Regions from separate parts of the Acidovorax sp. FG48 genome, predicted to be linked through region 1. Evidence: predicted binding sites of a transcription regulator. Region 1 holds the regulator's gene; the other holds the start of a gene.

The links. Region 1 encodes LexA, which represses DNA repair genes until DNA is damaged. Its sites were predicted from a motif close to ACTGTATNNNNATACAGT; they were not measured.
Region 2: a site for LexA is predicted at 2,674-2,691, ahead of ACODSU_RS17440 (PA0069 family radical SAM protein). Genes of this name have one in related genera too.

Annotation. Positions count from the first base shown of each region.
Region 1 covers NZ_JBMDJH010000002.1:74,353-78,620, reverse strand. Annotated here, with positions in the region: gene ACODSU_RS03320 (DUF6152 family protein) at 1-113, opposite strand, end outside; gene ACODSU_RS03315 (hypothetical protein) at 155-574, opposite strand; gene ACODSU_RS03310 (asparaginase) at 595-1,554, opposite strand; gene lexA (transcriptional repressor LexA) at 1,638-2,312, shown strand; gene ACODSU_RS03300 (D-2-hydroxyacid dehydrogenase family protein) at 3,416-4,268, shown strand, end outside.
Region 2 covers NZ_JBMDJH010000013.1:27,288-31,555, forward strand. Annotated here, with positions in the region: gene ACODSU_RS17430 (phospholipase D family protein) at 1-1,153, opposite strand, end outside; gene ACODSU_RS17435 (ammonium transporter) at 1,314-2,516, opposite strand; gene ACODSU_RS17440 (PA0069 family radical SAM protein) at 2,723-3,976, shown strand; gene ACODSU_RS17445 (GNAT family N-acetyltransferase) at 4,076-4,268, opposite strand, start outside.

The sequences.
Region 1 (4,268 bases):
CCCTCCACATACAGCGGTCGGTCCGCATCAAAACTGCTCCAGCCGTGATGCGCGTGTGCCCCCAAAGGCAAGGCACTCGCGGCGATCAGCACATGACGACGTTGCAAGCCCATAAAGACTCCCGTAGGAATAAAACCCGGTTCAAGGGGCCATATCAAAGGTACGCAATCCAGCGGCCACAGACCACCACCAACAGCCAGATCACAGTGGACACCAGCATCTGCACGCGAGCCAACCCGTCCAGGCGTGCAAGCGAACCGCGTGCATGAAACCACGCCGCGTTGCAGCCCGCAAGCATTAACAACAGCATCTTCAAGGTAAAAGCGCGGCTGCTGAGCAGCTCCGCAGACTGGGCGGCAAACATCAGCAGCCCCGACGCTGCGGCCAATCCGAAGCCGCACAGCGCCACAGTGAGACTCAGCCGCGCGAGGTCCTTCACCGGCAATGCCGCACCACGTCCGAAAACCCGCAACTCCAGCAGCAGCAGATTGCCCAGCAGCAACGCAATACCGATGATGTGGACGACCTCCAGCGCGGGGTAAGCCCAGGCGTGTGTCTTGAGTGCGGTGAACACGGCTGCCGGCCCTTTTTAGATCAATGCATCCGCAGCAAATCCAGCATCAGGGCAACCCGCGCCTTCACCGGCGACAGGCCTTGCGAGGCGGGAAGCACATCACCCGGCTTGGGCAGCACCTGCCCCTCCGCGCAGCGGGTGGAGCGCACCACCCGCACTCCGGCGTTCTGCGCGCGCACCAAAGCAGCCTCCAGATCGTGGTGGATCGTGCCATTGCCGGTGCAGGCCACCACCAGGCCCTGCACGCCCTCTCGCACCAGCGCATCCACCGCCCTGCCCGATGCCCCCGCATGGTTCATGACGATTTCCACCCACGGCCAAGTCGCAGCGCTCACTATATTATTCATAGCACCATCGACATTATTTACCGGCACTACTGGGCTATTGCATGCCCAACGGACCACACACTCTTCCACCCACCCCAGAGGTCCAGCATCCCCCGAGCTGAAGGCATTGACGCGGTAGGGATGCACTTTTTGCACATGCCGTGCGCCATGCACTTCACCCGCCGCAACAGCCAGCACACCTGTGGCACCTGGCGCCAATACCGTTGCCACCGCGTCCAGCAGGTTCTGGGGGCCATCGGGGGTCAAGGCTGTGGCAGGCCGCATCGCGCAGGTCAGCACCACGGGTTTGGCGGCGTCCAGCACTTCGTGCAAGAACCACGCCGTTTCTTCCAGGGTGTCCGTACCATGGGTGATGACCAACCCCTTCACCTCCGGGTCATTCAGGTGGTGGGCGCACCGCAATGCCAGCGTGCGCCACACCTCGCCATCCATGTCCTTGCTGTCGATCTGCGCTACTTGCTCTGCAACCAAGGCGCCCCCTGCCAGAGCCTGCAGACCTGGCACAGCCGTCAGCATTTGCTCCACGCCCACCTGCGCGGCGGTGTAGCCAATGTTGTCCCCCGCTTGGGCCGAGGTGCCCGCAATCGTGCCACCGGTGCCCAAAACCACAATTTTTTGCCCACTCACTTGCATACTCCGAAAAACTGGTGAAAAATACAGTTACTGGATTAAAAAACAGTTGTTCATCACTGTAACCGCCCGCACCGGAAACCACCATGCTCGACAACCCCAAACTCACCGCCCGCCAGCAGCAGATTCTGGATCTCATCCAGACCGCTATCGCACGCACCGGCGCGCCTCCCACCCGCGCAGAAATCGCGGCCGAGCTGGGTTTCAAGTCAGCCAATGCGGCAGAAGAACACCTTCAGGCTCTTGCCCGTAAAGGGGTGATCGAGCTGGTCAGCGGCACCTCTCGGGGTATCCGCCTGCGCGGCGACACGGTGCGCTCCATCAACGCCGCGCGCGGCAGCCAGTTCAGCCTGCCCATCCCGGGCCTGTCGCAACTGGTCTTGCCTTTGGTAGGCCGGGTGGCTGCGGGGTCGCCCATTCTCGCGCAGGAACATGTAGACCAGACCTACAGCGTAGAAAACAGCCTCTTCCAGCACAAGCCCGATTACCTGCTCAAGGTGCGGGGCATGTCCATGCGTGACGCGGGCATCATGGATGGCGATTTGCTGGCCGTTCAGTCCACCCGCGAAGCCCGCAACGGCCAGATCATCGTCGCCCGCCTGGGTGACGACGTCACTGTCAAGCGCCTTCGCCGCACCGCCAACGCCATTGAGTTGTTGCCTGAGAACCCCGACTATCCCGTGATCGTGGTGCAGCCAGGTGAGCCCTTTGAGATAGAAGGCCTGGCAGTGGGCCTTATCCGCAACACCATGCTGATGTAGCACGCGCTCAGGGGCCGCACCGTGGGTGGCGGGCGTTTGGTGGACAGATTCTGATCGGTACACCAGCCCTGCGATGCGGATCCCGTTGAGTGCCAACAACTCCCAGGCAATGTGTGATGAATCGGCGGAGCAGTTGCCTGCACCGCAGGGGATGGTCTCGCGCTGCTTTTGGGTGTTCTGGTACTCAGCCACGTTGCAATCCTGCCTATGTTCAACCCCCGACTTTCGGAGTTTTCACATGGGAATTGCTTTGTTCACCCTTTCTGCCCTGCAGAGCCCTGTTCGCAGCCTCAAAAAGCTGTTTGCGAGTGCGGAGCTAGCGTCTGCAGACAAGACGACCCTACCGGCGCAAGCAGAGACAAGAGAGCTCACTGAATTTGGGAGTGCATCGCCGTTTATTTCCCAAAGACGGGCTGCAGACGTTGCAACACTTCATCGTGCTGAACAGCACCAAGGACAACGCGCTCCTCGCGGGAACTGGCCTTTTACGGCCAAACCACCTGCACGAGCGCCAGAAAGCCCTGCCCGTTTGCCCGACACGCAGCGCTCTTTTCTGCCAACGCACATGGCCGGCAGCAAACGGCAAGCTTTCCTATCAGCGGTGGGTACGGCTTCCTGCGGCCCACGAACAACCAAAGTGCTGCGCCGGGCTTCTGACGCCGCAGGTACCGGACGCCTGGTGATTGCAGGCCGCATGGCAGATGTCTGCGCAGAGCTGGACCGCTTGGCGGCATCCGAGGCTCTCAGGGCCTGATTTGCTGGACATTGGGGGGCTAAGGTGGCAAGCGCTCTTTGATATTCCTCACTGTGGCGGCCTTCCCTTCAGACTACGGAGCTACAGCCGATGAGGTGGTGCCAGGATTGCACCCACAGCCCCGAGGCTGGTGCTGAGCCTTACCAAATCTTGATCGACACCAAACACGGAGGCCCACCTGCGCCAATCGTGCGGTCGTGCGGTCGTGCGGTCGTGCGGTCGTGCGGAGTGATAAGGCCATTTCTGTTCTGGTATCTCCGCAGCACTCCGTCACCAAAAACTGGGGGCTTTGGCATGCCCACAGGGCTTGGGTGGTTCTTCTCCGCGCCCACCAAGGCACAATGTCGGGATGAACATTGTGATCCTCGACGATTACCAGGATGCAGTGCGCAAGCTGCATTGCGCATCGCGGCTCGACGCATACACCGCCAAGGTCTACACCAACACGGTCAAGGGGCTGGGGCAGCTTTCGGTGCGGCTCAAAGATGCAGACATCATCGTGCTGATCCGTGAACGGACCCAGATCACGCGCCAATTGGTCGAGAAGCTCCCTCGGCTCAAGCTCATTGCACAAACCGGCAAGATTGGCAGCCACATTGATGTGGCGGCATGTACCGAGCGCGGCATTGCCGTGGCAGAGGGGGTTGGGTCCCCGGTGGCACCGGCTGAGCTGACCTGGGCCCTGGTGATGGCCTCCATGCGCCGACTGCCCCAGTACATCTCCAATCTCAAGCATGGCGCCTGGCAGCAGTCAGGTCTCAAGACCGCCTCGATGCCCGCCAACTTCGGGATCGGCAATGTGCTGAGGGGCAAGACCCTGGGCATCTGGGGCTATGGCCGCATTGGACAACTGGTGGCCGGGTACGGGCGCGCTTTTGGTATGAACGTGCGCGTCTGGGGCCGTGAAGCATCGCGCGCGCAGGCGCTGACGGACGGCTACCAGGCAGCAGCCACGCGGGAAGAGTTCTTCTCGCAATGCGACGTGATCTCTTTGCACCTGCGCCTGAACGACGAGACGCGGGGCATCATCTCGCTCGAAGATCTCTCGTGCATGAAGCCAACTTCGCTGCTGGTCAATACATCACGCGCAGAATTGATCGAGCCAGACGCGCTGATCGCAGCCCTCAACCGAGGGCGCCCAGGCTTGGCCGCGGTGGATGTGTTCGAGAGCGAACCTATCCTGCAAGGGCACGCCCTGCTCC
Region 2 (4,268 bases), on a different contig from region 1:
CCAGCGCGGCGGCAGCGGCCTTGGGACTGCTGGGGCTGCTCAGGTTGCCGGGTACCCCTGCTGTGGTGCTCGCGGTAGGACTGGGTGGTGCTGGGGACACTGCCGGGGCGGCCCCGTTGGGCACGCTGCCTGCCGCTGCGCTGTCCGCAGGGATCTTGGCGGGCTGGTCTACCAGCACCGCCGCTGCCGCCCAGACAAAGGGCGTGCGCTCCAGGTCCATGGGCTCGTAGTTCCAGATGCGCGCCCGCTGCGCAGCGGTGGTGCCGGGCCCCATGTCGGGCGGTGAGCGGTCGGGGGCCGTGGTGCCACCCTGGCCTGCGACACGGCGCCTCCGCCCTTCGTCGGCCACTCGGATGCTGTCGCGCAAGTGGTCGAGTTCGCTCTGGGTGATAAGCGACTGCACCGGGTAGGCGCGTTCGTTGTTCCAGTAGCTGTCAAAGCTGCGCGAGAGGTCCTGCACGATGGGGCCTGCGGCCAGCACGTCCAGGTCCACAAAGTTGCCCGAATCGGCGTTGCCGAAGTAGGCATCGCCCAGGTTGCGCCCCCCGGTGACGGCCATGGCGTTGTCGGCAATGAACAGCTTGTTGTGCATGCGCTGCTGCACGCGCGAGAAGTCGCCCAGCAGGCTCAGCATGCGGCCGATGGGCGACCCCCGGGCCCCCGTCACGGGGTTGAACATGCGCATCTCGATGTTGGGCACAAACGCCAGCCGCATCACCTGCGCGTCGCGCCCAGTGCTGTGAAAGTCGTCCAGCAGCACGCGCACCCTTACACCGCGCTGGGCCGCTGCCATCACGCTGAGCAGCAGGCGCTCGCTGCTGGCGTCTGCATGGATGGCGTAGTACTGAAGGTCCAGGGTTTTCTGGGCGGCGTCCACCAGGGCCAGGCGGCTGCTGTAGGCGGCCTGCGGGCCGCTGAGCAGTGCAAACCCTGAGGCATGCCGTGCCCCCTCGGCGGCCCTGCGTGCGGCGACCAGTTTGCCCAGTGGAGTGTCGCCGGGAGCCGCCAGAGCAACCGACACCGGGCGGTCCACCTCCTTGGGCAGGCCTGCGCATCCCGCCAGAGCCAGGGTGACCAGCAGCACGACCATGCCCAGCCAGCCGGGGCGGGCCGACTGGGGCTGGGTGAGGGACAAGGGGGGCGAAGACAGCATGGCGCGATTGTGACCGTGGAGCCGCTAGGGCGCAGGGCTCAGGTATAGCCGCGCGCCGGTCCATCCGCTGTCAGACAGCGCGCCAAGGCGAAGGCTTGGACCCGTATCAGGCCCCACGCCGGGTCCCGCGCCGGACCCAGGCCGTCGCCAGTGGGCTGGGCTACCAGCTCACTTCGCGGTCGGGTGTGGCGCTGATCTTGTGGATGCTCAGGTCGGCGCCGTCAAACTCTTCTTCCTGCGTCAGCCGGATGCCCACCGTCTGCTTGAGGATGCCGTACACCACCACGCCGCCGATCAGGGCCCATACCACGCCCAGGCCCGTGCCGATGAGCTGGGCCGACAGGCTCACCCCGCCCAGACCGCCCAATGCCTTGCTGCCAAAGAGGCCCGCAGCCAGCCCGCCCCAGGTGCCGCACAGCCCGTGCAGCGGCCATACGCCGAGCACGTCGTCGATCTTCCATTTGTTCTGTGTCAAGGTGAACATCAGCACAAAGATGGCCCCGGCCACCGCGCCCACCACCAGCGCACCCAGCGGGTGCATGAGGTCCGAACCCGCACACACGGCCACCAGACCGGCCAGGGGGCCGTTGTGCACAAAGCCGGGGTCGTTCTTGCCCAGCACCAGGGCGGCGAGCGTGCCGCCCACCATGGCCATCAGCGAGTTCACGGCGACCAGGCCCGAGAGCTTGTCCACGGACTGCGCGCTCATCACATTGAAGCCGAACCAGCCCACCACCAAGATCCAGGCGCCCAGCGCCAGGAACGGAATGTTCGATGGCGGGTGGGCCGAGATTGCGCCATCCTTGCGGTAGCGGTTGGCGCGGGAGCCCAGCAGGATCACTGCTGGCAGGGCAATCCAGCCGCCCATGGCGTGCACCACCACCGAGCCGGCAAAGTCGTGAAACTCCTCCCCCGTCACGGCTTTGATCCAGCCCTGCACACCAAAATGCTGGTTCCAGGCGATGCCCTCAAAAAACGGGTACACAAAACCGACGATGACGGCCGTTGCCATCAGTTGCGGCCAGAACTTGGCGCGTTCTGCAATGCCGCCCGACACGATGGCCGGAATGGCGGCTGCGAACGTGAGCAGGAAGAAGAACTTGACCAGCGCATACCCGCTGAGCTGCACCAGCGACTCTGCGCCGACGAAAAAATGCGTGCCGTAGGCCACGGTGTAGCCGACGACGAAATAGACCACCGTAGACACCGAAAAGTCCACCAGGATCTTGACCAGCGCATTCACCTGGTTCTTTTTGCGGACCGTGCCCAGCTCCAGAAACGCAAACCCGGCGTGCATGGCCAACACCATGATCGCCCCGAGCAAGATGAACAAGGCATCCGTGCCCTGTTTGAGTGCTTCCATAACGTCCTCGCGATAGTGATTGATCGACTCTGGTGCGTTTTCGTAATGCGCCACAGATTTGCACCAAGTTGAAGCAAGAAGCGCGCCAAGAGTTGGTGCAAGGTTTCGCACTGATTTGGGGCTTGATGGCGTGAGGAAAAAAATGGGTGTTTAAAATACTGTATAAATGAACAGCTTTTTTGGCGCCAAATCCACCCCTGCTCGCTATGGGCCTCCTACCCACTCCCGAAGATGACCTGCCCGAAGAGCCGCAGGAAATCCGCGTTCCGCTGCAAGCCATTCGCGGTCGAGGGGCGGCGACGGCCATGGCGCACCGGTTTGCCAAAGACCAGCGCGAGCCCGCAGATGACGGGTGGAGCCCTGTCAGGGCAACTGGCAATGCGGACGGCTTGGCCCCGGGCCATGGATGCCAGGAGGGCGAAGATGAATGGGACACAGGGGCGCCGGGCGGGCCTGCTGCGTGCGACGAGGGCGATGGCGAGATCCGTCCGTCCCCCGCCACCCGCGTGCATTTCGAGACCGCGCGCAGTGCCCTGTGCGCCAACGACTCGCCCGACATCTTCTTTGAGCTATCGGTCAATCCCTACCGGGGCTGCGAGCATGGCTGCATCTACTGCTACGCGCGGCCCACGCACAGCTACCTCAATTTTTCGCCCGGGCTCGACTTTGAGACGCAGATCGTGGCCAAGCACAACATTGCGCAGGTGCTGCGCCAGGAGCTTGCGCAGCCACGCTATGTGCCGCGCCTGCTCAATATCGGCTCGGCCACCGACTGCTACCAGCCTGTAGAGCGCGACCTGAAGCTCACGCGCAGCGTGATCGAAGTGATGCGCGAGGCGCGCCACCCGTTTTCGCTGATCACCAAATCCAGCGGAGTGGAGCGCGACCTGGACCTGCTCGCCCCGCTGGCCGCACAGCGCCTGGCGGCGGTGTACGTCACCATCACCACGCTAGACGCCACACTGGCCCGCCGCATGGAGCCCCGTGCTGCCGCACCCCACCGGCGGCTGCGCACCATACGTGCCCTGGCCGAGGCGGGAGTGCCGGTGGGCGTGAGCGTGGCGCCGCAGATTCCCTTCATCACCGAAGACATGGAGCAGGTACTGGAGGCCGCGCGCGACGCCGGTGCGCGCACCGCCTTCTACACCGTGCTGCGCCTACCCTGGGAGCTGGATGCGCTGTTTCGGGAATGGCTCACGGTGCATTACCCGCAGCGTGCAGCGCGCGTCATGGCACGGGTGCAAGACCTGCACCACCTCACCGAAGCGCAGCGCGCTGCCGGCAAGACCTATGACAGCGACTTCGCCACGCGCATGAAGGGCAGCGGGCTGTGGGCCGATTTGCTGCGCCAGCGCTTTGCCAACACCTGCCGTCGCCTGGGGCTCAACCGCGAGCGTGAGGGCCTGGACCTGGGCGAGTTCAGGCCGGGGCTGTTGCGCGGGCAGGGCAGCTTGTTTTAGCGGCTCTTTGCGATCTCGACGGGCGCGGGTTGGGGCGCTCGAATTGTTTGCTGGTCCCTGCGGAACTAGGTCCGGCGGGCCGCATCGTTCACAGGCCCGTCAGGCCAGCACGTCGCGGATAGACGCGTCCTTGCCGAACTGTGCCTTGGCAAACGGGCACAGCGGGACCACCTTGGTGCCTGTTGTCCGTGCCCACTCCACCAGCGCCCCGAGCAGCGCGCGCCCCACGCCCTGGCCGCTGAGGGACGGGTCCACCTCGGTGTGGTCCACGATGATCATCGTGGCGTTGGTG